3 regions of the Priestia sp. RMT2NF4 genome follow, and region 2 is predicted to be linked to each of the others. Evidence: riboswitches for the same ligand, from Rfam matches in the RefSeq annotation. Region 2 holds a riboswitch; each other region holds the start of a gene.
The links. Region 2 has a riboswitch for cobalamin ahead of ACMX9J_RS03960 ((2Fe-2S) ferredoxin domain-containing protein). Riboswitches for the same ligand answer to the same signal wherever they lie in the genome.
Positions count from the first base shown of each region.

Region 1 (9,911 bases), 610 kb from region 2:
AAAAGCCAAACAAGTAGCCGCTGATTTAAGTATACCTTTTGTAACAAGAGAGAAGAAATCTGTCGCAGATCTTCAAAATCTTGAAGCGGCAGACGTGCTGGTTGTCGGTAAAAATAGAGTAGAATTGCACGTCCAAAATGAAGAAGAACCTATTTTTTTTCATCCAAATTCCGCTATGTTTAGAGTGAAGAGATGGCTGCGCGGAGAACGTGATCCGTTTATTGAAGCCGCTAGTTTGGAAAACGGAATGAGCGTGCTTGACTGTACACTTGGTCTTGCATCGGATAGTATGATGGCGAGCGCAGCGGTAGGGAAAAGCGGGAAAGTTGTCGGACTAGAAGGCAACCGCTATGTAGCTTATTTAGTCAAACAAGGACTTTTAAATTGGGAAAGTGACGTACAAGAGTTGAATGATGCAATGAAGCGTATAAACGTGGTTCATCAAAATTTTGAATCGTTTTTGGCGTGTTGTGAAGATAATTCTTTTGATGTTGTCTACTTTGATCCTATGTTTCAAGAACAAATTGAGGAATCGAATGGAATTAACGGTATTAAAGCAATAGCACTGTATACCACGCTGACGCCAATGGCTATACAAGAAGCAAAAAGAGTAGCCAAACAAAAGGTCGTGCTAAAAGATCATTGGAAAAGCAGTCGTTTTAAAGAGCATGGATTTACTGTGCAAAAACGAAAAACATCAAAATTTCATTACGGGACAATTGATATACAAAAATAACCAAAAAAGTAAAATTAATTACGCTCATTGAAAAGACTTCCAAAACCTTTTAGGAATTAAAAAGTTTTGGAAGTTTTTTTATGAATTTCATCTAAAGTTCATAAAAGTATGATATATTTTTGAACATAAAAATACTTTTGTGTTTAAGCATCCAGCAAAAAAGGAATATCTTGTATAGGTTTCCGCTCGGTGTGACAACCTCAAACAGAAGAAGGAAGGTGGTAACTGAAAAGTCGTCAAATGCCCGTAGACAGCATAAATGAATAAGCAAATATAGGTAAAAAATTAATAAGTATGTTACAATACCTAGTGAGTTATGATAATGAATTTTACAATATGAAAAGACCATATGGGAAAAGATGAGAAAGGAAAGATACGAATGCCTAGATGGATAAAAAGAATGCTAATTGTATTTATTACAGTATTTACATTTGGGCTTGTCACTCCACCAGAATATTTATACGTTGATGATGCAAAAGCGGACAAGCAACATAAAGCAGGGTATGTAAGAGAAACAACTCCTGTCACAGCTGTTATAGAAGATATTCATTTGCCATATGAAGAACCAAAATATGAAGACGTTTCATCATTTGTTACGTATGCAATGGAATCAGCTGAAAAACAGTCAGTGGAAAAATTCGGAACAAAAATTGGTCCTGTCATTGAAGATGAATTTCGTCAAGCAGTGTTACCTAAAATTGAAGAAGTGCTGACCGACATTGGCACTGAACGTGAACAGTCAATTCAGAATCTCGAGATAAGCGAGCACCCTGCTGCTGGCTACGGTGAAAAGATTTTCCATGTATATGACCGGGAAACCGGTCAGGACTTAATACGGTTTCATGTACGGCGTGAAAATCCTCCAAAAGATGGATACTGGTTTAATTTTCACTATCATGCGGCCGCAGATAATTTTCAAAAGCATTATGATTTAGGGAAAATTTATTGGAACCGAAACATGCCGCCTAAGTGGTTCAGCTGATAATAGACACAACATTCTACAATTTCGAAATGTTAGCTTTTTTAAGCTAGCATTTTTTTACGTCTAAAACCGTTATGGTCTAAATAAGCTGAAACATTAGCACAACGATAAAAAAATCGTTTATAATGAAGTCAGACTTCTTACTATAGAATTGTAGGAAGGAACGAATAGACGCTGGAGGTAACACAATGAAACAATTTACGGAAGAAAAACAATTTCGCGAACAAATTAAGAATGAAACACTAAGCGTTGGGATTTTTACGACAACGTGGTGTCCTGATTGCAAACGTTTGGATATGTTTATTGATGAAATCGTTGACGAAAATACAGATAAAGCATGGTTTAAAATTGACAAGGATGAGTTTGAAGAACTTTCTGCTGAAAACAATGTAATGGGTATTCCTTCTCTTCTTGTATATAAAAACGGTGAAAAAATTGCGCACCTGCACAGTGCAAATGCTAAAACGCCTGAAGCGGTCCGTGAATTTTTAGCAACTCTTTAATTCCCTAAGCTGCGAGAGCATTCTCGCAGCTTTTTTTGTGAGAATGGCTATTTCCATTTTTCGATGAGTGGGGTATACTAGGACAAGTGAATAATCGTAAAGCAATAAGGTCTCAATTTAAAGATTGAGTGAAAAGGGAAGTCTGGTGAAAAACCAGCGCGGTCCCGCCACTGTAAGCGCTTTGTGCGTAAGTCAGGAGACCTGCCTTATTGTTAGCTGTGAAACCTTCGAGGAAGGGTGAAGCAGGGTAATGAACATACATATCAAGTATAGTGAACGGATTCTTTTCCTGCTTATCTTGACGTTACCTGCTTTGCTTTCAATTGAAAGTAAAGCTTTTTTATTTTGAAGCTGCTGCCGAGCAGTATACATAGTCAAAGCGGAAAAAACGGGATAGCGCTGCTTTTTGCATGATCATTTGCTTTTTCTTTAACGTGGAGGTTTCGTATTCACAATGAACAATATATAGGGGGAGTATTTAGATGAAAAAATGGCTTTCGTATTCCATTATTGCGCTGTTAGTCATCGTACTTGCTGCATGCGGTGCAGGCAGCCAAAGCAACAGTGATAAAAAAACGAAGCAAGATACAGAACAAACGTCACAAGCTGCGTTTCCAGTGAAGGTAAAAGACGCGCGTGATAAAGAAATTACGTTGAAAACACAGCCTAAGAAAATTGTTTCATTAATGCCAAGTAATACGGAGATTGTATATGCCCTTGGCCTTGAAAAAGAATTAGTCGGTGTCACAAGCAACGATGATTATCCTAAAAGCGTAAAGAAAAAAGCGCAGGTGGGAGATATGAACGTTAATGCAGAAAAAGTTATTGCTTTAAATCCTGATTTAGTGCTGGCACACGCTTCAAGTATGGGCGTTTCAGATGAAGTATTTAAACAAATTGAAAGTGCGGGTATTCCGGTATTTGTTGTAAAAGATTCAACAACGTTTGATACGGTTTATGATTCTATTACGCAAATTGGTAAATTAACGGGTAAAACAAAAGAAGCTAATCAAACAATTAAAGACATGAAAGAAAAAGTAGCTTCAATTGAGAAAAAAGCAAAAACGATTTCAAAAGAAAATCGTAAAAAAGTATGGATAGAGGTATCGGGAGCTCCTGAGATTTATACAACAGGAAAAGGTACGTTCATGAACGAAATGCTTACTATGATCGGTGCTGATAACGTAGCGGCTAGTGAAAAGGGTTGGGTTAAGTTTTCTGAAGAGCAAGTTGTTAAGTTAAACCCTGACGTTATTATCGCAACGTATGATGCAGACAAAAATGAGATTATGAAGCGTCCCGCTTGGAGCAGCATGACTGCTGTAAAAGAGGGGAACATCGAAAAGGTTGATCAAAACAAAATCAACCGCTTAGGACCTCGTATTGTAGATGGCTTAGAGGACTTAGCAAAAGCAGTATACCCTGAGGTGTACAATAAATAAAAAGAGGGACCATATTCCAGTTCGAATTGAAAAGGGGATTGGTCCCTTTTCACATCTTAAAATTGAAGAACGGCCTGAGCTTTTAATCATGAAAACCGAGACTTCTTATAAAACATACAGCTCAGGCGTTTTAGGAACAGGCATCATGGAAACGGACACCTTTTACAATCGATTTGTTCATAAAGACTATTATTCAGATACTCCTTCTTTAGAGTATGAGCAATATTTGATGAAAGAAAATGTGCGCCATGAGCAAATCGTAGGGTTGATGACAGCGGTTTGGTTAAAAGAAAGAGCGGTTTACTGTTATGAAGGCTACGGAGTAAGAGTAGCTTCCGTGATAACGGCTGGAGTAGGAAACGCAGTGGATATTACAGCTGACGAAGCTGTCCCTTTCTATTCCTCTCCCGGTACAATTAATATGTTTTTTTTCGTGGAAGGCAGGCTTACGGATGCGGCGTTTTTACAGCTTTTTATTGCCGCTACAGAAGCCAAAACAAAAACGCTGTCACAGCTGGGTGTCATAGATCCAGCTACAAAGACGATTGCTACGGGAACATCTACGGACAGTATCTCAGTTGCAGCGTCTCAGCAAGGACCATTATATGAATATGCAGGCTCTATGACCGCTTTAGGTCAAGCGGTAGCCAAGCTGGTAAAAATAAGCTTAGAGCAGGCACTTAAGGAAAAGAGGTGAAGAAATGAGTATTGCACAAGCGATGATTGCACACCTGACAGCCATGACGATTGCTCTACTCATTGACCGAATCATAGGTGACCCAGAAAATTGGCCGCATCCCGTTCGCTGGTTTGGCAAGTGGATTTATTGGATGGATTCCAGATTAAATAAAGGCGCAGGAAAACGATTCAAAGGATTGCTTCTTGTGATAAGTATGGTGGTGCTCGCAGGAGTTATTCCTTTTTTATTCCTTCATGCTTTGTACGGAGTTCATTTTATACTAGGTGTTTTAGTAGAGGGCGTAATGATTGCGACTACTATATCCACTCGTTCCTTAAGCGAAGCTGCTTATAAGGTGCAAAAGCCGCTTCAGCTAGGAGATATGGAGAAAGCTAGATATGAAGTAAGCATGATTGTGGGACGAGATACGGATCGTTTATCAGAAGGAGAAATTGCCAGAGCGACGGTAGAGACCGTGGCTGAAAATACAAGTGATGGTATTACAGCTCCGCTTTTTTATGCATTTATAGGAGGAGGAGCCCTAGCCTTTTTTTACCGAGCTATTAACACATGCGATTCAATGGTTGGGTATAAAAATGACCGCTACTTTCTGTTCGGCTATTTTAGTGCAAAAACCGATGACGTATTAAACTATATTCCAAGTCGGTTAACTGCAGTGGTAATGACCGCTGTTAATGTAGCAAAAAGCCAATATTCTCTTTGGCATGTAACGAGTTTGATTAAGCGCGATGCTAAGAAGCATCCAAGTCCAAATAGCGGATACGGGGAAAGTGCAGTGGCTGCCCTTTTAGGTATTCAACTCGGCGGGCTTAATACATATAAAGGCATAGAATCTAATCGTGCAAAAATGGGCGAACCACTCATTCCCCTGCAAGCCGGTCATATTGAACAAGCTGTTTTCATTATGAAAAGGACGGTCTATGCTACGTGGTTATTCTATCTTTTGTTAGGAGGAGTTATTAGTGCTATTACCTACACATGGAGCTAACCCCAATGTCTTTTTAAAAGCAATAGGGGCCGAGAATTTGTCGCATCTAAAAGACTTTAGCGTAAACACAAATCCTTTAGGGGCTCCCCTTGTTCTTCACGAAAAGTGGAACGAATTCAAGGAAGCTGCGTTTAGTTACCCTGATCCTGAAGTAACAGAACTAAAAAATAAACTTGCAGCTCATCATCATGTTTCCGCTGCCCAAGTGCTGCCCACAAATGGGGCCGCTGAAGCGTTTTTCCTTATTGCTTCTTTATTTTCAGGAGAGAAAGCGGGGATTGTACAGCCGACGTTTGTCGAATACGAACAGGCAAGTAAAGCGTATGGATGTGAAGTGACATACGTTCCTTTAGCTGAAGAAAATGGCTGGAGCTGGGATATAGAGTTGATTATGAGTATTCTTCCGGATATAAAAGTACTATGGATTTGTCACCCAAATAATCCAACGGGCGTTATGTATAGTCACGAGGAATGGATGAAAGTAGTAAAAGCTGCTGCTCATCATGGTACATACTTAATAATTGATGAAGCATTTATTGATTTTGTCGAACATCAGCCTTCATTTGATTCTCTTATTCTAAACTATGAACATCTCATTGTTGTGCGTTCGATGACAAAGATGTTTAATATTGCGGGGCTTCGCCTTGGCTATATTTTGGCAAATGAAAAAATCATTAGCAAGATGTCTAAAAAACAACCTCCTTGGAGTGTAAATGGATTGTCGCAGCAAGTAGGGATGATATGTGTAGATGAAAAAGATTTTGTGAAAAAAACCGTATATTATATTAAACAAGAACGAAAACGGATCTTGAGTCAACTAGAAGAATGGGGGCTTTTGGTTTCTCCGTCTCAAACAAACTATTATCTTTGCAGCGTTCCGTCTTCTATTAAAACGCGCGATTGGCTTATCTATTTAGCAAGCCGCGGTGTGGTAGCTCGGCATACTGAAAACTTCCCATTTTTAAATGGACGCTATATCCGTTTGGCTGTGAAAACGAAAGAAGAAAATGACTATTTACTTAACGTAATCAAACAAGGACTCGATGAAATATGATCATCTTTATTAGCGGAGGGGTTCGAAGCGGCAAATCACATGCAGCGGAGAACATGGTTCAAACTTTTTGTACAAAGCGCGCTGTTTATATTGCCACAAGCCGGCAAACAGATAGTGAAATGCAAAAACGTATCCAGCTTCATCAAGCAGAACGTCAAGCGGCGAACACGCCTTGGGTAACGATCGAGCAGTCTGTAGATTTACAACAAATTCTTCCAAACCTTCGAAGTGATGATACTATACTCTTGGACTGTGTCACAAACTGGCTTGCCAATGAGCTTTTTTTAACCGAAAAAAGGTGGCAAACAAAAGAAGGTAAACAAGAGGTTTTTCGTCAGATGATAGAAGCGCTCGATAAGCTGTTTGCGCAGTCTCAGACGGTCGTGCTAGTATCTAATGAACTGTTTGAAGCGGGCGTGTTAGAGGAGCCGACATATAGCTATATGCATATGTTAGGGAAATTACATCAGTATATTGTAGAAAAAGCAGATGTGGCTATTTGTGTAGAAGCGGGACTTTCCCGTTTTAAAAAAGGAAAGGAATGTGTAAGCAAATGAAAGAATGGATAGCCATACTACGAATCTCTCTTCAGTTTTTTACGATCTTACCACTGGCTAAAACCGTTCAATGGACTGAAAAAAGAACGGCACGCTCACTTTTTGTCCTGCCTTGGATTGGCATATTACTAGGTTTAATGTTTTATAGCTTTTTACAGCTGCTTCACTATTCACCTATCACTGCTATTGTTAGCAGTATTTTAGTTTTGCTTTTGCCGCTTGTTTTAACGGGTGGTCTTCATGTAGACGGGTGGATGGATGTAAGTGATGCGTATTTTTCCCATCAGTCAAAGGAAAAGAAACTGCAGATTTTAAGCGATCCGCACGTTGGGTCTTTTGCTATTCTTTCTCTTATTGTTCTGCTTCTGCTGCGCTTTAGTGCAATCTATGAATTAACGTCTCTTTCTTCTTTATCGGTTTGGGTATGTATAACCGTCTTTACACTTCCAAGAATCGGAGCCGCTTTCTTAGTTATGAGAGATAAGCCCGCTAAAGATACGGGGCTTGCTGCTTATTTTCAAAAAGGAGTCACCAAATGGTCTATTTATGCATTTATCGTCATGAGCCTATTCTTAGTTGCTATTTTCATTGTTTTTATAGACAATAAATTCATTATCTTTTTCTTTGCCGGTTTTTTATGGCTCTGGATACGGTTTTATCGTTCGCAGTTTGGTGGCGTAACAGGAGATGTTATAGGTGCAACCATTGAAGGAGGAGAAACGTTTTTATGGATAATTCTTTGGTTATCACATGTATTCGCCATGGCATGACGCTTGAAAATCAACAAAAAAAATATATAGGGTGGAGTGATCCGCCTTTAAGTATAGAAGGGAAAAATGAATTAAAAGAGCTTTCTCTAGAGCCGGAGCTCGTTATTTCCAGTGACTTAAAAAGAGCGCTAGAAACAAGTTCAATTGTTTTTCCTAAATCTCAGGTGATTAAAAGGGAAAGTTGGCGTGAGCTGCATTTTGGAGATTGGGAAGAGAAGACGTATGAAGATTTAAAAAACATACGGGCATATAGAAATTGGATCGATCACTGGGCAGAACATACGCCTCCGAATGGTGAAAGCTTCTCAGGGTTTTCAAACCGAGTTTGGGAAGCTTGGGAAGAAGCGGTCGATTTGGCGGCTAGTCAGCAATTGCGTCACATTGCTATTGTTTCACACGGCGGACCACTGCGTTTACTTGCGTCCCATTTTAAACAGACAGCGTCGCTTTGGGATGTTTCTTTTTCTTATGGAGAAGGTTTTTCAGTAACGTGCACATACAAACAGGCAAAGGAGAGAAGAGCATGCATTTCGTATTCGGCGGTGCATTTACCGGCAAAAGAAAATGGGTGAAGCAGCAGTATGCCAGTGAGTCGATAAAATGGCATTGTTTGTATGAAGACCCCGTTTTACCGGCCATTGAGTTTGAAGAAAGTTACATTGTGCTAGAAGGATTTGAGCACTATGTTAAGGAATTAATACATAGCGAGCTGGAGGCTCCGCATCTTGTTGTTAAAAAGGTCATACAGAAGTGGAGAGACAGCGGTGTATGGGAACAGTTAATAGTGATTGGAACTGAAGTCGGCAAAGGCATTGTTCCTTTAGATCCAATAGAGCGGCAGTGGAGAGATGAATGCGGGTATGCGTATCAGCATTTGGCGGCACATGCCCAGAAAGTAGATCACATTTGGTACGGAATTGCTAATCGATTGAAGGAGGAAATACAATGAACATTTACACAAAAACAGGGGACAAAGGGCAGACAAGCTTAATTGGAGGAAGAGTAAATAAAGATGATATTCGAGTGGAAGCATACGGGACGATTGATGAGCTAAATGGCTTTGTAGGTCAAGCGATTTATCAGCTGGATGAAGCAACATTAAAAGATGTAAAAGAAGAGCTAATTACGATTCAGCATGAGCTTTTTGACTGTGGAAGTGATTTAGCATTTGCAAAAGATGATCATCCGTACAAAGTAACGAATGACATGATAGCAGTACTTGAAAAGCGCATTGATGTCTATATGTCAGAAGCGCCGGCCATTGAGCGTTTTATTTTACCTGGAGGCACACCTGCAGCGACAACGCTTCATATTTGTCGGACGATTACACGCCGCGCAGAACGGCTTGTTGTTGGCGTGCAGCGTGAGCATAAAATTAATGTGGCGGTGCTTCAGTATTTAAATCGTTTATCCGATTATTTCTTTGCTGCGGCTCGAATCGCTAACGCGCGAGAAAACGTACAAGACGTAGAGTATATTCGCAGTGCCAAAGTATTTAAACAACCTAAAAAATAATGTATAAAAAACGGTCGAGCTAAAAGCGATCGTTTTTTTTTTTTTTTTTTGAGCTATTTCGATAGGCAAAATAAAGCTATAAAAAAGAGGTAAATGCATCTATAATGATAAGAGACAGAGAGATAAAGAAAAGAGGTTGAGAAATGAATCAAGATTCTAAACGAGCAGGTATTGTTTATACAGCCAGCGCTTACGTTATGTGGGGGCTTTTTCCGCTTTACTGGAAGCTTCTTGGCGAGGTGAATGCGAATGAAATACTTGCTCACCGCGTTATATGGTCATTTGTTTTTATGCTTTTACTTTTGCTTGTGACAAAGCAAATGAGTTCTTTAAAGAAGACGCTTGGTTTATTATTTCGTAATACGAAACAAGCGGTCATTTTATTTGTGGCTTCAGTGCTAATCAGCATCAACTGGTTCGTTTACATTTGGGCGGTTAACCATAATCATATTATTGAAACAAGTTTAGGTTACTACATCAATCCGCTCGTTAGTATTTTGCTTGGCATAGTCGTTTTAAAAGAGAAGCTTAATTTTTGGCAAGGTGCTTCTGTTGGATTGGCTGCTATAGGTGTTATCGTTATGACAGTTACATACGGACATATCCCATGGGTATCATTAAGCTTAGCGTTTAGCTTTGGTTTGTACGGTCTTGTAAAAAAGAC
Region 1 is NZ_JBLQZO010000001.1:161,515-171,425, forward strand. Features, by position in the region: gene ACMX9J_RS00760 (class I SAM-dependent methyltransferase) at 1-736, shown strand, start outside; gene ACMX9J_RS00765 (YpjP family protein) at 1,116-1,718, shown strand; gene ACMX9J_RS00770 (thioredoxin family protein) at 1,907-2,221, shown strand; cobalamin riboswitch at 2,312-2,445, shown strand; gene ACMX9J_RS00775 (ABC transporter substrate-binding protein) at 2,704-3,663, shown strand; gene ACMX9J_RS00780 (adenosylcobinamide amidohydrolase) at 3,752-4,360, shown strand; gene cbiB (adenosylcobinamide-phosphate synthase CbiB) at 4,365-5,351, shown strand; gene cobD (threonine-phosphate decarboxylase CobD) at 5,326-6,405, shown strand; gene ACMX9J_RS00795 (bifunctional adenosylcobinamide kinase/adenosylcobinamide-phosphate guanylyltransferase) at 6,402-6,962, shown strand; gene cobS (adenosylcobinamide-GDP ribazoletransferase) at 6,959-7,732, shown strand; gene ACMX9J_RS00805 (histidine phosphatase family protein) at 7,690-8,304, shown strand; gene ACMX9J_RS00810 (bifunctional adenosylcobinamide kinase/adenosylcobinamide-phosphate guanylyltransferase) at 8,256-8,681, shown strand; gene ACMX9J_RS00815 (cob(I)yrinic acid a,c-diamide adenosyltransferase) at 8,678-9,247, shown strand; gene rarD (EamA family transporter RarD) at 9,391-9,911, shown strand, end outside.
Region 1: linked by a shared signal. The riboswitch ahead of ACMX9J_RS00775 (ABC transporter substrate-binding protein) and the one ahead of ACMX9J_RS03960 ((2Fe-2S) ferredoxin domain-containing protein) in region 2 are both predicted to bind cobalamin.

Region 2 (9,911 bases):
CTGCCTGTTATCTTTTTTGAAACATATGGTAAAATAAAAGAAATGAGAGACAAAGGAAGTGTCATAATGACGGAAACTGTTCAGTTAATTAAAAAGCTTGTTTCGATTCCCAGTCCTTCTGGAAATACAGAAAAGGTGATTTCATTTGTCGAAGACTATGTAAAAGAGCTAAATATTCAAACGTATCGCAATCGAAAAGGAGGCTTAGTCGCTACTATTCCCGGTAAAGATACGGATCATCACCGCATGCTGACGGCTCATGTCGATACATTAGGTGCTATGGTAAAAGAAATCAAACCGAGTGGACGTCTGAAAATCGACTTGATTGGAGGGTTCCGCTACAATTCCATCGAAGGAGAATATTGTGAAATCGAAACGTCAGCAGGAGAAGTATTTACAGGGACCATCCTTATGCATCAAACATCTGTTCATGTGTATAAAGATGCAGGTAAAGCTGAGCGAAATCAAGATAATATAGAAATTCGATTGGATGAAAAAGTACATAGCGCAGAAGATGTTCGCAGTCTTGGAATTGAAGTCGGCGACTTTGTTTCGTTTGATCCTCGTGTAGAAATAACAAAAAGCGGTTTTATTAAATCTCGTCATCTCGATGATAAAGCAAGCGTAGCTTTATTGCTTCAGCTCGTGAAAACAATTCAAGAAGAGCAGATCGAACTGCCATACACTACGCACTTTCTTATTTCAAATAATGAAGAAATTGGATACGGAGGAAATTCGAACATTACGCCTCAAACGGTAGAATACTTAGCGGTTGATATGGGTGCCATGGGAGATGGACAATCTACTGATGAATACACCGTGTCTATTTGTGTAAAAGATTCAAGCGGCCCATATCATTACGGTTTGAGAAAGCATTTGGTGGAGCTAGCTAAGCAGCATGATATTCAGTACAAATTAGATATTTATCCGTTTTACGGATCAGATGCTTCTGCTGCTATTCGTGCCGGGCATGACATCGTACACGGCTTAATTGGTCCAGGAATTGATTCTTCTCATGCGTTTGAGAGAACGCATCAAGATTCATTGAACCATACGTACAAGCTTCTTTACCACTATGTGCAATCGAACATGGTTCTGCTTTAAGAAAGGAATATTTAATTAGTGTATTTTTATGCAAAACAAAGAGCAGGACGGGACAGTGATGTCTGTACTTTCCTTTCCTAAAAAAGAAGCCGGCTGTCCGGCTTCTTTTTTTAATAAATACTATATATTTTTTTACTGGTGAAGCAACAGTTGGTAAAAAAAGCACCTTTTTTAAAGAGGTATAATACGGCTTAAACCTTTTGTACATTTTGTTCATTTACAGAAGTTAAAATGTTTTTAAATTTTTAAAAGTTTCTTGTGACAAGTTTTGTAGAATGGGTTTTCAAAAGGATATGGTTTCGTCATAATGTGGATATAGCGATCACTACAATAATCGGAGGCGAATCTTTTCATGTGGGTACTGACGGTATATGCTGGAAAAGAAATGAAAATGTTTGAATTTGAAACTGAAACGCAGGCGAGAGAAGCTTTTGCAAAAACAAATGGCTGTAAAGTTCTTTCAGAAGTCGTGTATTATAATGATCCTCATTTAACATTAGTAGCTATATAATGAAAAAACAAGAGCTGACTTTATGCTCTTGTTTTTTTATAGCTTCTTGTATCTTACGAAAAGAATAGAGTTGAAATAAAAAAAAATGTACGCTATGATATGGTAGTTACTTCTATTATTCTGATAGTTTAAAAGGTTCATATATATCAAACAGCAACAGTAAAGATGCCAAGAAGGCTTAATAGGGAAACTGGTGAAAGACCAGTACTGCCCCCGCAACTGTAAGTGTGGACGAACGAGTATAACCACTGTGGAAAAATCACGGGAAGGTTCTCAAGTAGAATGATACACAAGTCAGGAGACCTGTCTTTATTGTGAAGTTTCTATTTCTCCGGGGAGCGGGAAGGGAAACGTTGGCTTAAAGTGGCATTCGTGTACACTTTTATTCTGACGTTTTACCCGCTCGCATATTAGCGAAGCGGGTTTTTCTCGTAGCACAAAACTACATATCGTGCAAAAAAGGTGCGCAATGTTCACATTGCGTTAAATGGGAAGTCTGGTGTGAAGCCAGCGCGGTACCCGCCACTGTGAAGAGGAGCTGATTGCATATGCCACTGTATTCGGGAAGGCGCAATCAGGTGATGAATCGAAGTCAGGAAACCAGCCTTTTTCTAATGCGAAGCTTACCCTACGGGATATAGGTGGAAGTGCAAAAACTTAGTTTGAATTTTTCTGCGCCTCTATCATTGATAGAGGCGTTTTTTTAGTAAAGGAGCGAATAAGTGTGACGACGTGGAACTTAAATGGAACAAAACATCACGTATTGATTTGTAATGGAAGCAGCTGTATGAGAAAAGGTGGAGAAGAAGCCACGCAAGCTATTCGAAATAAAGTGACTGAACTGAATCTAGATGAAGCGGTTCACACAACCCGTACGCGCTGTAACGGAAGATGCAAAGATGCTCCTGTAGCTATCGTGTACCCTTCAGGAGATTGGTACAAGCAGGTCACTGAAAACGTAGCTCATCGAATTGTTGAAGAACATTTAGCAGGAGGCTGCAGCATAAAGGAATCACTTATTTATGAATATGATCAAAACGGTTTTGTTTCTCCGGAAAAGAGTGACTCCATAGAAGGAATTGACAAAGTAAAAAGTAACGCATAAAGGAGGAGCTAGCATGAAAGGTAAACTGTTAGTTATTGGATTCGGCCCAGGAAGCTTTGAACATATTACACAGCGAGCAAGAGAAGCCATTCAAGAAAGTGATATGATCATTGGTTATAAAACCTATGTGGAATTAATTCAAGGACTATTAACGAATCAGCAAATTATTAGTACAGGAATGACCGAAGAAGTAAGCCGTGCACAAGAAGCCGTAAAGCAAGCTGAAGCGGGAAAAACCGTGGCGGTCATTTCAAGCGGAGATGCAGGAGTATACGGAATGGCCGGCCTTGTGTATGAAGTGTTGATTGAAAAAGGATGGAAAAAAGAAACGGGCGTAGAGCTGGAAGTGATTCCTGGCATTTCGGCTATTAATTCATGCGCATCCCTCCTTGGGGCGCCCGTGATGCATGATGCCTGTACGATTAGTTTAAGTGACCACCTTACGCCTTGGGAGTTAATCGAAAAACGAATCGAAGCAGCTGCACAAGCAGATTTTGTAGTAGCTTTTTATAATCCGAAAAGCGGAAGACGCACAAGACAAATTGTGGAAGCGCAAAGGATTTTATTAAAATACCGTTCCCCCGATACGCCTGTTGGTCTTGTGAAAAGCGCTTATCGTGACCGCGAAGAAGTGGTAATGACCAATTTAAAAGACATGTTAAATCATGAAATAGGCATGCTGACTACCGTTGTTGTCGGAAATTCATCTACGTTCTTTTACGATGACTTAATGATTACACCGCGCGGGTATCAGCGGAAATATACCCTCAACCAAACAGAGCAGCCGCTAAGACCGCATCAGCGACTTCGAAAAGAAGCAGAACCATGGGCTCTTGATCAAGAGGAGACTGTAAAGCAAACGGCTTCAGCTATTGAAGATGTTCAGAATACAAAAGAAGAAAAAGCGGCTTCACGAGCTCTGGCAGAAGAAGCGCTTCAAGCAATTTTAGGTGAAACTACTTCACCGGTCGTACACCAGCCAATTGAGTCTATTTTTGAAGTGGCAGTTAGTCCAGGGCTTGCAAATAAGAAGTTTACGCCCGTTCAAATGACAACACTAGCAGAAGTTGTTGGTGAAAAAGGTACGATGGAGTATACGCCTGACCATCAAATCAAACTGCAAATTCCAACGGCTCAGCCAGATGTGATTATTAAAAAGCTCCAATCAGCTTCCTTTTTACTATCTCCAGTCGGAGACGTGTTTACAATTAAAGCGTGTGATTTTTGTGATGGAGAAAAAAGCGACGCCATCCCGCATACGGAACAATTACAAAAGCGTCTCGGTGGAATGGACATGCCAAAAGAGCTGAAGCTTGGTATTAATGGATGCGGTATGGCCTGTTACGGTGCTGTTCAAGAAGATATCGGCATTGTCTACAGAAAAGGTGCGTTTGACTTATTTTTAGGGGCTAAAACGGTTGGACGAAACGCCCATTCAGGTCAAATTGTGGCGGAAGGCATAGCGCCCGATGACATTGTTGAAATAGTGGAGAACATTGTCCATGAATATAAAGAAAAAGGTCATCCAAATGAGCGGTTTCATAAATTCTTTAAGCGTGTGAAGAATGTTTATGGATTCGACTATCAAGATATAACACCAAAAATAAAAGTAGAACCAGCTCCGTGTGGAGATTAAAAATGGGAGGGCATTATATGAAATCAGTTTTATTTGTCGGTCATGGAAGTAGAGATCCTGAAGGGAACGATCAAATTCGCGAGTTTATCTCGACTATGAAGCATGATTGGGACCCATCTATTTTAGTAGAAACGTGTTTTCTAGAGTTTGAACGTCCGAATGTAAGTCAAGGCATTGATACATGTGTGGCAAAAGGAGCGACAGATGTAGTTGTAGTTCCAATTATGCTCTTGCCAGCTGGCCACTCAAAAATACATATTCCGGCGGCTATAGATGAAGCTAAGGAAAAATATCCACACGTAAACTTCGTGTACGGACGTCCCATTGGCGTTCATGAAGAAGCCCTTGAAATTTTAAAAACGAGATTACAAGAATCAGGAGAAAATTTAGAAACTCCAGCTGAAGACACGGCTGTTATTGTCTTAGGGCGAGGAGGAAGCGATCCTGATGCAAACAGTGATTTATATAAAATTACGCGCCTTCTTTGGGAAAAAACAAACTACAAAATCGTCGAAACTTCTTTTATGGGCGTGACCGCTCCATTGATTGATGAAGGAGTGGAACGATGTTTAAAACTGGGCGCTAAAAAAGTGGTTATTCTTCCGTATTTCTTATTTACAGGAGTACTAATTAAGCGTTTGGAAGAAATGGTGAAGCAGTATAAAATGCAGCATGAAAACATTGAGTTTAAGCTAGCCGGCTATTTCGGTTTTCATCCAAAACTGCAGACAATTTTAAAAGAACGTGCTGAAGAAGGATTAGAAGGCGAAGTGAAAATGAACTGCGATACATGTCAATATCGCCTCGGCATTATGGAGCATATTGATCACCATCATCATCACGATCATGATCATGATCACGGGCACCATCACCACGATCACCATCATGACCATCACCACCATGAAGATAAGGTCGGCGAGTTAAAATGATTTTATTGTTAGCGGGAACTAGCGATGCACGTGCATTAGCTGTTCAAGTGAAAAAAGAAGGTTACGACGTTACGGCGACGGTTGTAACCGACAATGCAGCAATCGAATTACAGCGAGCAGAAGTGAAAGTGAAAATTGGACGTCTCACACAAGAAGATATGATGACTTTTATAAACGAACATGGTGTAAAAGCTATTGTGGATGCAAGTCACCCCTTTGCCGAAGAAGCATCTAAAAACGCCATCGGTGCGGCTGCTGAAACATCGATTCCTTACATACGCTATGAGCGGGCTTCGCAGGCTTTTACCTACGACAATATGACGATGGTTTCTACGTATGAAGAAGCAGCTGAAGTAGCAGCTGAGAAAAAAGGAGTTATTATGCTGACAACAGGCAGCAAGACGCTGCAGGTTTTTACAGAAAAGCTCCTTCCTCTTTCAGATGTACGGCTTGTTGCTCGTATGCTTCCAAGGCTGGATAATATGGAAAAGTGTCAGCAGTTAGGATTGCCGCAAAAAAATATTATTGCTATTCAAGGTCCGTTTACAAAAGAGTTTGATCAAGCGCTTTATAAGCAATACGGAGTGACGGTCATGGTCACAAAAGAAAGCGGAAAAGTTGGATCTGTGGATGAAAAAGTGGAAGCAGCTAAAGAGTTAGGCTTAGATATCATTATGATTGGGCGACCGAAAATTGAGTATGGGACCGTGTATTCCACGTTTGAAGAAGTGGTTCATGCTTTAGTAAACCAAACTAGGAGTTGATTGAGATGGATTTTCGTACAGAATTTAAACCGTTAACTGTTCAGCCTCAGCAAATTGAAGGAAAAAGTTTTGAAATGATTACAGAAGAGCTTGGACCTCATCCGTTTACAGATGAACAGTACCCAATTGTTCAGCGGGTAATTCACGCGTCTGCAGACTTTGAGCTTGGACGCAGTATGCTGTTTCATCCAGATGCGATTCAAGCAGGAATTAAAGCCATTCGCAGCGGCAAGCAAGTGGTTGCAGATGTACAAATGGTGCAAGTAGGAACAAACAAGCAGCGAATTGAAAAACACGGCGGTGAAATCAAAGTTTATATTTCAGATCCGGACGTAATGGAAGAAGCAAAGCGCTTAAATACAACGCGTGCAATTATTTCTATGCGAAAAGCAATTAAAGAAGCAGACGGCGGGATTTTTGCAATTGGGAACGCACCGACAGCGTTACTTGAGTTAATTCGTTTGATTAAAGAAGGAGAAGCGAAGCCTGGGCTTGTTATTGGTCTGCCGGTAGGGTTTGTTTCAGCGGCTGAATCGAAAGAAGAACTTGCCAAACTTGACGTGCCGTTTATTACAAACATCGGGCGAAAAGGCGGCAGTACGGTAACGGTTGCTGCATTAAATGCAATTTCAATTCTTGCAGATCAGGTGTAACGCATGAAGGAAGTACCAAAAGAACCTAAGAAACTCAGAGAAGGCTATACGACGGGCGCTTGTGCAACGGCAGCTACGAGAGCAGCTCTGCTTACGCTAATTTCAGGAGAAGTGCAAGAGGAGTCAACGATTTACTTACCTGTTGGTCGCTTTGCTACGTTTCATCTTGAAGAATGCGAGTATCGCACAAGCAGCGCTGTAGCCAGCATCATTAAAGATGCTGGAGATGATCCCGATGCCACGCACGGAGCGCTGATTATTTCTGAAGTTTCGTGGTGTAATGGTGCAGACATTATCATTGATGGAGGAGTGGGAGTAGGGCGTGTGACAAAGCCCGGTCTCCCAGTTCCTGTCGGTGAAGCAGCCATTAACCCTGTGCCAAGAAAGATGCTGAAAGAAACGGCTGAACAGCTTCTAGCCCAATACAACATACAAAAAGGCGTTAAGATTGTCATCTCGGTTCCTGAAGGAGAAGAAATGGCGAAAAAGACATTAAATGCGCGTCTAGGTATTTTAGGAGGCATTTCGATACTGGGGACGCGGGGAATTGTTGTTCCGTTCTCAACAGCTGCTTATAAAGCAAGTATCGTGCAGGCCATTAGCGTTGCTAAAGCGAGTAATTGTGAGCACGTTGTCATTACGACAGGGGGACGAAGCGAAAAATATGGAATGAAACAGTTCCCAGAACTTCCGGAAGAAGCATTTATCGAAATGGGAGATTTTGTTGGATTTACGTTAAAACAATGTAAAAAGCAAGGAATGAAAAAAGTGTCGCTCGTAGGCATGATGGGAAAGTTTTCAAAAGTCGCGCAAGGCGTTATGATGGTTCATTCAAAAAGTGCACCTATTGATTTTAATTTCTTAGCAAAAGCAGCTTCTGAGTCAGGCGCTTCTGCTGAACTGGTAGAGGAAATAAAAGGCGCAAACACAGCTTCTCAAGTGGGAGATTTAATGACGCAAAGCGGTCATCATCAGTTTTTCGAAAAACTGTGCGAGTACTGCTGTTTATCAGCATTAAAGGAAGTAGGGGACGGAATCGATGTCGATACGTCTCTTTACACATTAAAAGGAGATTTTTTAGGACAGGCGGTGCAACATGGCAATTAAAATTATTGGAATTGGTGACGACGGGAAGTTAAGTCTACTTCCTATGTATGAACAGTGGGTGTATGAAAGTGATGTGCTAATTGGAGGAAAGCGTCACCTTGACTTTTTTCAAGATTTCGAAGGAGAAAAAGTAGCCATTGAAGGAGGTCTTTCTTCCCTTGTTGAACGTTTAAAAAACGAAGAAGGAAATGCGGTTGTGTTAGCCTCAGGCGATCCGTTATTTTACGGAATTGGAAGCTATCTTTCTGCGAAGCTAGACGTTGAAATATATCCTTATTTAAGTTCTATTCAGCTTGCATTCTCACGTCTAAAAGAGCGATGGCAAGACGCTTATTTTACAAGCGTGCACGGCAGAAGTATAAAAGGGCTGGCTCAGCGCATTGACGGTTATAAAAAAGTGGCGATTTTAACCGATGAGCAAAATTCTCCTAGTGCTCTGGCAAACTACTTGTTATCATTCGGCATGACAGAATACAAGATGTTTGTGGCAGAGAATCTAGGTGGAGAGGCGGAGCGCTGTCAGCTGCTTTCGCTGGAAGAGGCGGCGAATCAACTCTTTTCTCCGCTTAATGTCGTGATATTAAAACAGGTAGAAAAAAGTCCAGTCTGGCCTCTCGGAATAGAGGACGATGAATTTATTCAACGCAAGCCGGACAAGGGACTTATTACTAAAAAAGAAGTTCGTACACTTAGTATTAGTGCCCTGCAGCTAAAGAGAGACAGCGTCGTATGGGATATCGGAACATGTACAGGTTCAGTCGCGATTGAAGCAGCTAAAATTGCGCGTGAAGGACAAATTTTTGCTGTGGAAAAAAACGAAGCAGACTTGGAAAACTGCAGGGGAAATCTAGCGAAATTTCGAGTAGATGCCCATACTGTGCACGGAAAAGCACCGGAAGGGTTAGGTGAGTTTGCTGATCCTGATGCGGTGTTTATTGGAGGGACAGCAGGAGGCATGGAAACCATTTTAGACGTGTGCTGCAGCCGATTAAATTCAGGAGGGCGCATCGTATTAAATGCCGTAACGATTGAAAATTTGGCAGAAGCGATGAAAGCTTTTAAAGAGCGAGGATTTGAGACTGCTGTTACCCTTGCACAAGTTTCAAGAAGCAAGCCAATTTTACACTTAACACGATTTGACGCTTTAAACCCCATTTATATTATTACAGCCAAAAGAGGAGAATGAACATGATTGGAACATTGTACGGACTTGGAGTTGGACCAGGAGATCCAGAATTGATTACAGTAAAAGCATTTCGTAAATTAAAAGAATCACCCGTTATTGCGTACCCAAAAAAGCAAAAAGGAAGCAAAAGCTACGCCCAAAAAATTATTGATGTCTATTTCAGTGCAAATGAAAAAGACATGCTAGGCCTTGTGTTTCCAATGACAAAAGATCCTGCTATTTTAGAGAAAAAATGGACCGAAACAGTGGAACGAGTATGGGAAAAGCTCCAGGAGGGAAAAGATGTAGCATTTGTGACAGAGGGAGATCCTATGCTTTATAGCACGTTTATTCACATGATGCGCCTGATGCAAGAACGTCACCCTCAAGCTCCTATTCAAGTAATTCCTGGTATTTCATCTATTAACGGGGCTGCGTCTCGCTTAGGCATTCCATTAGCAGACGGTGATGAACATGTGGCCATTGTTCCTGCTCGTGAAGATTATGAAACAATGAAAAAAGTATTGGTGGAAAACGACTGCGTTATTTTTATTAAAGTGGCTAAAGTCATCGATTTTATGGTCGGTCTTTTAAAAGAGCTTGATCTGCTTGAAAAAGCATCGGTGGTAACAAAAGTAACGTCAGATGAAGAAATTATTTGGAAAGCTTCAGAACTAGAAGGAGCCGATTTACAATACTTAACGCTAATGGTGGTGCGAAAATGAAGTTATACATAATCGGAGCTGGACCCGGAGATCCAGATTTAATTACCGTAAAAGGCTTAAAATTACTTCAGCAGGCAGATGTTGTTTTATACGCTGACTCACTAGTAAGTGAAGAGCTAGTTGCTAAGTCTAAACCAGGAGCTGAAGTGTTAAAAACAGCTGGTATGCATTTAGAAGAAATGGTCAGTACGATGCTTGATCGCATGCGTGAA
Region 2 is NZ_JBLQZO010000001.1:774,747-784,657, reverse strand. Features, by position in the region: gene ACMX9J_RS03970 (M42 family metallopeptidase) at 67-1,104, shown strand; gene ACMX9J_RS03965 (hypothetical protein) at 1,457-1,615, shown strand; cobalamin riboswitch at 1,762-1,941, shown strand; cobalamin riboswitch at 2,059-2,239, shown strand; gene ACMX9J_RS03960 ((2Fe-2S) ferredoxin domain-containing protein) at 2,340-2,720, shown strand; gene cobJ (precorrin-3B C(17)-methyltransferase) at 2,734-4,356, shown strand; gene ACMX9J_RS03950 (sirohydrochlorin chelatase) at 4,374-5,285, shown strand; gene cobK (precorrin-6A reductase) at 5,282-6,049, shown strand; gene ACMX9J_RS03940 (precorrin-8X methylmutase) at 6,055-6,702, shown strand; gene ACMX9J_RS03935 (cobalt-precorrin-5B (C(1))-methyltransferase) at 6,706-7,809, shown strand; gene ACMX9J_RS03930 (bifunctional cobalt-precorrin-7 (C(5))-methyltransferase/cobalt-precorrin-6B (C(15))-methyltransferase) at 7,799-8,995, shown strand; gene cobI (precorrin-2 C(20)-methyltransferase) at 8,998-9,699, shown strand; gene cobM (precorrin-4 C(11)-methyltransferase) at 9,696-9,911, shown strand, end outside.

Region 3 (9,911 bases), 820 kb from region 2:
TAATCCCGGAACAGGAAGTATTAACGTTATCATCAACAGTAACATGCCCGTACTTGTAAGAGCTACTCCTGCAGCTCGATTTTCCATTCATTTCACCGCCATCTCTTGGTGAATTTTTTATATGAAGCAATAGAAATAGTATTAATCTTCTACCTACTTATGTATTGTTCGCTTATAGGTCAGAATCGTCAACACGCCTACTAGGAAGATCGTTGCTTCACATTACCTTTTTTTAACTAACTCATGATTTATGAAATAAAAACAGCTCATCTACTGTTGCTCCCAGTTCTTGGGCCAGCTGGAAAGCCAGCGCTAAGCTTGGATCATACTTATTGTTTTCAATTGCATTAATCGTTTGTCTCGATACACCGCATACTTTCGCCAATTCATCTTGAGACATCCGCTTGACTTTACGCAGTTCTTTAATTAGATTTTCCACCATTCATCACTCATCTCTAAAATGTAAAAAACTTTTTACACCCATATCTTATATTATCTTCCTTGTTACTGTCAAATATGTTTGACAAATTAATGTCTCTTACCTATCTAAAAAAGAGATTGAGATATAACAAAATTAATTCAATCTAAAGACGAGCAAACGGGATAAATGATTGAGGATGAATCCCGCGGTTGCTTTCCGCAGGCGGCTGGTGAGCCTCCTCGTCGCTTACGCTCCTGCGGGGTCTCACCTAGTCCGCTTTTCCCGCAGGAGTCTTCGCCTTGACCTCCAACCAACCGCTAGAAGCAACGAAATAGATTAAACACATGTTCATCATCACAATAAAAAAAACCGAACGAATTTGATTCTTCATTAAGAATCTCAATTCATCGTTCGGATCTTCCTTCAACTAAAATACTTTTGTCCTGTCCACTTTTCCCTTATTGTTATACATTTGTTAAAATTAGTTAAAAACCCCTCACTTCTTACTTTTCTATAATGCCTACAACGAACAAAAACACTGCTAATGAAAGCATCCAAAAGTTTAAAACAACTCCGCCAATAATTGAATACCATTTTTTCGACATAGACGCAAAAACAATGCCCACCAGCGAAAGAATCCCCAGCACTGCAATATCGACATACATATTCACACCGGGACCTCTTCTTACCATAAAAAATGAAAAGCTGATGATTACTAGTATAAAAGAAAGCACGCCGTACTTATTCATGTAAACACCCTCACTTTTACATATTTACAATAATTATACATAATAAAGAGTAAAAAAAGCACAAATTCATTAAAAGAGAACTTGTGCTTTTTTTATATCATTTTATTTTTCGTAAAAATTAAAGCTCCTTACTCATATTAAACCACTGCACGCCTGCATGCTGGGACTGCGCAACTCCTTGATTCACATATCCGTTTTTTTCATAAAAAGGAATCAATTCTTCTTTACACGTTAAAGTCACCGTTACGCGCTGTTTGTTCCGTGCTTGTTTTTCAAACTCTTTTAGCAGCATACTGGCAATTCCTTTGTGATGATGCTTGGGGTTTACAACGATACCTAAAATACTTTGATGACCACCTGTCTCAGGGTTCGAAATCGTTTTTTCAAACAAATCATCCGTAATAAACGGAGCTGAAATGACGGGTCCGTTCACATATCCGATTATTTCTTCATTTTCTTGGGCGATGATAAACGTATCAGGAATGGTGTTGATCCGCGTGATAAATGCATCTTTTGAGGCAGCTTCTTCAGGTGTAAACCCTTTGTTTTCTAACGTAATTAATTGGTTTAAATCTTTTTCATCCACTTGTCTTATAATCATTGAAACGATTCCTCTCATTATGTATTTCTCTTTTTTCTCTAAAAGCTTCTATTATATATAACTATCTCTTTCTACTATATATAAAAACGCACAAACAAAAAAGGATTGACCTCTGCATCATACAGAATTCAACCCTACTTCGCTGTTTAATGAACGTCTTGATTATTTAATAAATGCACCAAACGGCTTGCCCACCGGAAGCACAACTCGACCATAGTGAGTATTTAATACAGCCGCGGCAGATCCATAGAATGAAAACAAAGCGATCAATAGCTCTGACACTGCTGCTAGTAAGTGCGTGTATTCATAGGCCACATCAAATGTACTTAGCGATAATCCAATAAATAAGAAATCAATTAATACAAAAATAATAAATAATACTTTATGAGTGCCCATTGCTCCAACTGTCATAAAAACGCTGAAAATCAAATAGCCGACAAAAGCAAATGCTAGCTGCTTCGGATCCGCTTCTTTTACGAGCGCTTCTCCAAATGCGCCAAGCTGAATAAGCCATGTCATAGCTACACCTAGCCAAAATAAACCGAAGGCACCAAAAGCAGTTGCGCCGAAGGTATTATTATGTTTGAAATCTTGCATAGACGCGATTAGCTGCCCTATTCCGCCTAAAAAAATTGCCCATGGCAATACCAATGAAACACCATCGGTTACCCCAAGCTTTTGAAACGATGCAACAAGTGTCACCATGGCAAGTCCGAATAGGCCTAGCGCTGATGGATCCGCTGTTACAATTTTAACGTGCTGCGTGCTGTTGTTACTCATGTTGTACCTCCCTGATTTTAAAAACACCTTTAAAAAGATACAAAAATCTACGGGAAGTGTCAATGGATATTTTTGGCCTTTAAAAAACCCATAAGACCAAGCAGTGTAGCGTTTACACTGCTTGGTCTTGACTTTCTTGTTATTAAGCGTTTTGTAATAAATTTTTTCTTGTTTGTTTTGCAGACTCAACCATCACTTTTAAAGCTTCCACCGTCTCGCTGATTCCTCTTGTTTTAAGACCGCAGTCGGGATTAATCCAAAACAATGCAGGATCAAGCACTTTTAGAGCGCGGTCAATGTTTCGTGTCAGCTCTTCAAGCTTCGGTACGCGCGGGCTGTGGATATCATATACGCCAAGTCCAATTCCCTGGTTATACGTATGTTTTTCAAACGCATAAATTAATTCACCGTGGCTTTTGGACGTTTCAATGGAAATCACGTCGGCATCAAGCGCTTTGATCGCATCAATAATCTCTTCGAATTCCGAATAGCACATATGCGTGTGAATTTGCGTCTCGTTTTGCACCGATACCGTGGCTAATTTGAACGCGTACACCGCGGCGTTCAAGTAGCTTTCCCAGTTTTCTCGTTTTAACGGCAGTCCTTCACGCAGCGCCGGTTCATCTACTTGAATCATTGAGATGCCCTGACTTTCAAGTGCTTCCACTTCTTTTCTAAGAGCAAGCGCAATTTGATTTGCCACGTCGTAGCGCGGGATATCATCACGCACAAATGACCAGTTTAAAATCGTAATCGGCCCCGTCAGCATTCCTTTAACAGGCTTATTGGTTAGAGACTGTGCGTAGACCGTTTCTTTGATCGTCATCGCCTGCTCGTACGAGACATCTCCGTAAATAAGCGGCGGCTTGACGCAGCGAGAACCGTATGATTGCACCCAGCCAAACTTCGTAAACTGAAAGCCTCCTAATTTTTCACCGAAGTATTCAACCATGTCGGTACGCTCAAACTCTCCGTGCACAAGAACATCTAAGCCGATGTCTTCTTGAATTTCAATCCATTTTTTGATTTCAGCGTTAATGTACGCTTCATATGCTTCATCGCTTAACTCTCCTTTACGCCACTTCAGACGCTCTTTTCGCACTTCTTTTGTTTGCGGAAAGCTTCCAATTGTTGTCGTTGGAAGAAGCGGCAGTTGAAACGCTTCTTGCTGAACGCGTTGACGTACGTCAAACGGCGCTTGGCGCTCTGCTTTATAGCTGTGCAGCTGCTTCAGCTCTTTTTGCACGTCTTGGTGATTTCGAAAAGATGATCCATTTAATGCTTGAATCGCCTGTTTGCTTACACTTATTTCTTTTTCAATTGCTTCTTTTCCTTGCTGCACCGCTTTTGTTAAAAGCGTGATTTCCTTTAGCTTTTCATCTGCAAAAGACAGCGCGTTTTTTAGAATTGGCTCAATGGTTTTTTCGCTTTTCACCGTGACAGGAACATGTAATAAACTTGATGAAGGCTGCAGAATCAAACGGTCTTTTGATACGGCTTCTTCAATTTCACTGATTGTTAAAAGCTGTTCGTCCAAGTTTTCACGCCAAATGTTTCGTCCGTCAATCACTCCTGCTGCCAGCACTTTATCAGTTGGAAACCCATATTTATTAAGCGCCGTGAGATTTTCGCCTCGGTCATGTACAAAATCCAATCCAATTCCGTGAACAGGAAGAGCAACTACTTCTTTATAGTAATCTACGCTGTCAAAATACGTCTGCAAAATGACTTTTACATTCGGTGCCGCTTTTTTCAAAGCTTTATAGACTTCTTTATACAGTGCCACCTCTTCTTTTGATAGCGTTGTAGCTAAAATCGGCTCATCTATTTGTACCCACTCGACCCCTTCTGCCTCCAGCTCCGCTAAGATTGTTGCATAAAGAGGAACAAACTGTTCAACTACTTTCTTAAACTCACTTTTTTTATATCCTTTTGACAGCTTCACAAATGTTACTGGACCTAAAATAACGGGCTTGCCTTTGATATTCAGCTTTTGCTTTGCTTCTTTGTAAAATTGAAGCGGACGATTTTCTACAAGGGCAGGCGTATATTCGTCAAGCTCGGGTACGATGTAGTGATAATTTGTGTTAAACCATTTTGTCATCGTAGAAGCTACCGCACCTTTTGTTCCTCGGGCGATGTCAAAATACGTTTCAAGGGATACCGGGCCTCCGTTATATTCAAAGCGCTTTGGCACCAAACCAAACATAGCGGCTGTATCTAACACGTGATCGTATAAGCTAAAATCGCCGACTGGAATTAATTCAATTCCTGCGTCACGCTGTTTTTTTAGATGTCCTAGACGAAGAGCTTCAATTTCCTGTAGAAAGATATCTTTCTCTAGCTTTCCTGCCCAAAACTGCTCAAGCGCTTTTTTCCATTCTCGTTTTTCACCAATTCTTGGATAACCTACATTTGAACTTTTTACACTGCTCATTTTTTCCACTCCCTGTATATTTTTTTATCGCTAAACTAAAAAATCTCTCTTTTCGAAATGAAAAGAGAGATGATACGCATACTTAACTAAAGTTGAGATAGCCTGTTTTTCTCAACACGTATTCCTCACTCCTCTCTATATCCCGTAGAGCTTAAGTGCATACAACAGGCAGGTCTCCTGACTTAGGTTCATCGCTTCCTATCCCTTCCCATTTCAACATGAAACAGTGGTTAATAAGTTGCTCCCCATTACAGTGGCGGGACCGCGCCGGCTTTTCACCGGTCTTCCCTTTTAAGCTGCGTACATTCGTTACACAGCACCTGATGCATTTCTATGAAATTGTTCATTCAAAACACCTTCACATAAAATAAAAAGCCTCTCTATTATGAATAGAGAGGCATAGTATCTATGAAATCCTCTCTTATTTTTCAAAGCTGTACGCTTTGCAGGATGTAGCACCTTTTTAACAAGATTGTTAAATGGTTGCCGGGCTTCACAGGGCCAGTCCCTCCGCCTCTCTCAATAAGAGTTTTAATTGTTTATAATATTTTGAATGTAGAGTCATCTTAACACCTTACATTTATGTTGTCAAAAGAAATTTCAAAAAAATTAGTTTTCAGGAGGCGTTGACGCTAATTTTTGCCTTAATAATTTGTAATCATCTTTTCGATGTGTTTCGATCAAGTCTTTTGCTCCTTGATGATACCCTGAAGAATAAATGTACTCTACCGCCGTTTCGATAAGCATTCTCTTTTCTTCCGCACATTCTCGGTCCATTAGGGGGAACAGTCTACCTAAAAGGTCATTTAAATCTTCCTTAATAAAACGATTGAGTCCTTCTTGCATCTTTTCGTTTGCCATGATAGCTCCTCCATTTGCTGTGTATGTTCTAAGTTTCTATAAACAGGCATTTCACTGTGAATGTTAAGATAAAGTTAAGTCATTAAACAGTATATCAAGTGAATGTTTTTCTTCAATTACATATGTAATACAAATATATGACAAATATAGAGAATATATCATCATTCACTATCTATTATAACGCTTGGCTTAGCCTTCTGCTACAAGGTTTCGTACGGTTTTCCAAAAGAGGTTGAGACATAACGAAGTGAATCCAATCTAAAGGCAAATGGGATTCATGAGCTGAATCGCTTGTGACACCGCAGTTGATTTCCGTACAAGACTTCGCTTTCCGCGGGCGGTCGCTGAGCCTCCTCGTCGCATAAGCTCCTGTGGGGTCTCACCTGTTCCGCTTTTCCCGCAGGAGTCTTCGTCTTGTCCTCCAATCACCTGCTAGAAAGACCTATACACATGAAATCTACGTTTACCCTAATAAAAAAATGAACCACTAATCAAGATGCTTGATTAGTGGTTCATTTTTCATTTCGCCTAAAACCCTTTTTTCCCAGCCTCTTTTTTTGAACCTAGCTTTCTACTTTCTTGTTTTTACAAACAACTTCTTCGAGGTCGTCCAAAATCCTTCCAAAGAAGAGGTCCTAAAATGTCGTACCGGCTAACAAAAAACTCCGTAAAATTATAATTATTTAAAATTAAAGGCGGTTCAAAATCAAGGGGAGCACCCGCGCCTCCTGATAATACAAAATCAGTACCTCTTCCAAGCGTAAACGACCCGTTTCTGTTTTTTCTAATAAACTGCTCGTCATACGCATGCACGTGGCTGACTAACACTTTTTTCACGCGATGTTCTTGAATTAAATCAAAAAATTCTTGACTTTGAGGAGTCGTTACAGGAAAACCTCCCAGGTCTGACCACCGGCCAATATTTGGCTGCGCATGCATGGCTACAACGGTATTACGAGGAGCATCCTCTAGCTGCTGCTCTAAATAATTCAGCTCTCTATCTGTAAATCCATATATTTTATTCTTGGGACTGATGATATTATTTAATGCGATGCACCGGAAGTTAAAGACAGGAATATCAATGACCCAGTGCACTTTTCCGATAGTGGCTCTGAAGTTTTCGAGGTTGCTTTCTTCAAGGTTTAATTCATCATGATTCCCTACGCATACAAACACGGGAATGTTTGGTGCTATTTTTTCGACAACTTTAACAAAGTGCTCCAAATACCTCTTTTCTCCTGTATACACGGTGTCTCCCCCATGAATAATAAACAGCGGATTCAATTCCACCGCCTTTTTTAACACAAGCTCAAATTCACCGCTCATCGTGTAACAATTATCGTTTGGTCCGTCACCTCTGCTGTCGCCCATAAAAACAAAGTTGAATGGATCTCTCGGATTTAATTGTTTAATTCTTTGCTTTAATAACTTTTCAGAACGTTCATGAAGCGTCAAATTCATCAACTAGTTAATCCCCCTATTACTAAATAAATTTAGTTAAAAGTAAACAAGCTTACTTATTTATATGAGAATTTGCTGATGAAGGTCACTATCTTCTTGTAAGAAGAACGCACATTTAAATGAGTTTCCATAGCCTATCTATTCTTTCATTTTGTTAAGCACGGATAGGACAACATAAAAGCTAGAATCTCAGTATCTATTAATAAGAGCTGGAGCATAATCCAAAGACGAACAAAGGCCGACATGAGCTGAACCGCTTGTTGCCCCGCAGTTGATTTCCGTGCAAGGCTTCGCTTTCCGGGGGCGGTCGATGAGCCTCCTCGTCGCTTGTGCGCCTGCGGGGTCTCATCTGTTCCGCTTTTCCCCCAGGAGTCTTCGCCTTGCTCTCCAATCAACTGCTAGAAGAAATGAAACAGCTGAAACCTGCGTTCACCATAAAAAACGAACCACTAATCAAAGTGTTTGATTAATGGTTCGTTTTTCACTTCGGCTAACATACTTTTATCGCAGCACCTTACATTTAAAACATTTACGACAATTAAACGTATTTATTACGCTCAACTGGACTTAAAGAATTTCTTTCAGAGCGAGCTGCCATGTCCGTTTCAATTTGCTCTAGGCTACGTCCTTTTGTTTCAACAACTACAAAGCGTATGAAGAATAATCCGAGAACACAAATGATCCCAAATGTTGAAAAGATTACGCCTAAGCTAAACTGATCGGCTAAAATAGGAAACACAAGCCCTACTGCCAGCGATCCTGTCCAGTTAAAGGCAGATGAAATTCCAGCACCGATTCCGCGTACAGAAAGCGGGAAAATTTCTCCTACAATGATCCACGTAAGCGGCGCCCAAGAAAACGCATAGCAAAGGATAAAGCAGCACAGTGCAATTAACGTAACCCAGTTCACGACGGATTCATTAACGCCTACTGCTCCAAGAATAGCCGGGGTAAAAAAGGAAAGAGCCATTCCCGCTCCGCCAACCGTAAGAATAGTACGGCGATTAAATTTATCAACAAACTGCAGAAAAATAAGTGTTGTCACAACGAAGATTACCCCAACAATAACCGTAAAACCAGCAGCTACCTGCGGCGCTAAACCAACTTGACGGGCAATGCTTGTTGCATAATAAACAATTGAGTTGGAGCCTTGAATTTGCTGAAAAGTTGCCATTCCGACACCGATAATTAAAGCTAAACGAAACTTTTTCTGAAACAGCTGTTTAATGCCTGATTGTTCATGCACAGCTACGCTTTGAATTTCAGATACTTCAGCTTCGACTTCAGCTGCTGAGGAACGAAGCGTGCGCAGCACTTCACGCGCTTTATCTGCCATTCCGTTTTTAATTAAGTAGCGAGGTGACTCCGGAAGCTTGATCATCCCGATGCATAAAACGATCGCAAAAATACCGGCGCTTCCAAGCATTAATCGCCAGCTGTTTGGAACCGGCTCAAAAATAAAGGCTACGATATAGCTTAATAATAATCCAATTACAATCATTAGCTGATTTAAACCTGAAAGCTTCCCGCGAATATGAGCAGGTGCGATTTCTGACATATAGGCAGGAACTAACGAAGAAGCCGTTCCCACTGCTGTACCTAAAAAGACGCGCGCAATCGTTAACGTAATTTCCTCTGGTGCAATCGCTGAACCGATGGAGCCTAACAGAAAAATGATAGAGGAAATTAAAATTAACTTTCTTCGTCCAAACTTATCACCTAATAATCCGCTTAAAATAGAACCGATAATGGCTCCGCCCATGAGCGATGAAACCACAATCCCCAGCCAGAGCGGACTTAAATGAAACGCTTCACGGATATGACCTTCTGCACCAGCAATAATCCCAATATCATAACCGAATAAAATACCGGCAAATGAGCCGAAGAAGAAGATAAACTTACTTGATACTTTACTCATGATTATATCCCCTTTGTATTGTCTTAGTTTTTCTTCCTGCCACACTTATTTAAAACGCTTTCATTTATTTCTAAAAACGGCGTTCTTTTACTGACGCTATATTTTCACTTCCAAGGAAGCAGCGCTCCCTTGGAAGTAATGATGCTTACTTAATAATGACGTACTCTAAATTCACAAGCTTTGCATAGCTCACAATTTGATCCGTAGTTAAATTTAATGAAAGAACTGTATGATGTCCTCCTCCGTTTTCAATCCACGCTTTAACGCCGTCTTGGAAGTTCGGCTTAATGTTCCAAAGCACGCGCGCCACCGGAAGATGTGGAGCTGGAACTTCCGGCTCAAATGCCGATACTTCGTTAATTAACAGCTTGTAATGCGTGCCGAAGTCAGCCATAGAAACGACTACGCCTTCTCCTTGTTTACCGTCAAACACTAAGCGGGCCGGGTCTTCGCGGTTGCCGATACCTAGCGGAGAAACGATTAGTTTTGGCTTGTTTACCGCTAGCGTTGGGTCTACTTCAAGCATGTGTGATTGAAGCACTGACTCACGTCCGGGAGCCAATTCATACGTGTAGTCTTCCATAAAGCCCGTTGACTGATTATGGCTCATTACTTTAAGCAAACGGTCAAGTGCGGCTGTTTTCCAGTCTCCTTCACCAGCAAATCCGTATCCCTTTGCCATC
Region 3 is NZ_JBLQZO010000001.1:1,594,182-1,604,092, forward strand. Features, by position in the region: gene ACMX9J_RS08585 (hypothetical protein) at 1-87, opposite strand, end outside; gene ACMX9J_RS08590 (helix-turn-helix transcriptional regulator) at 242-442, opposite strand; gene ACMX9J_RS08595 (hypothetical protein) at 580-735, opposite strand; gene ACMX9J_RS08600 (hypothetical protein) at 925-1,170, opposite strand; gene ACMX9J_RS08605 (GNAT family N-acetyltransferase) at 1,289-1,789, opposite strand; gene ACMX9J_RS08610 (acetate uptake transporter) at 1,934-2,551, opposite strand; gene metE (5-methyltetrahydropteroyltriglutamate--homocysteine S-methyltransferase) at 2,694-4,988, opposite strand; cobalamin riboswitch at 5,138-5,327, opposite strand; SAM riboswitch class I at 5,407-5,517, opposite strand; gene ACMX9J_RS08620 (hypothetical protein) at 5,598-5,849, opposite strand; gene ACMX9J_RS08625 (hypothetical protein) at 6,108-6,278, opposite strand; gene ACMX9J_RS08630 (metallophosphoesterase family protein) at 6,435-7,310, opposite strand; gene ACMX9J_RS08635 (hypothetical protein) at 7,457-7,705, opposite strand; gene ACMX9J_RS08640 (sugar porter family MFS transporter) at 7,849-9,228, opposite strand; gene araA (L-arabinose isomerase) at 9,374-9,911, opposite strand, start outside.
Region 3: linked by a shared signal. The riboswitch ahead of metE (5-methyltetrahydropteroyltriglutamate--homocysteine S-methyltransferase) and the one ahead of ACMX9J_RS03960 ((2Fe-2S) ferredoxin domain-containing protein) in region 2 are both predicted to bind cobalamin.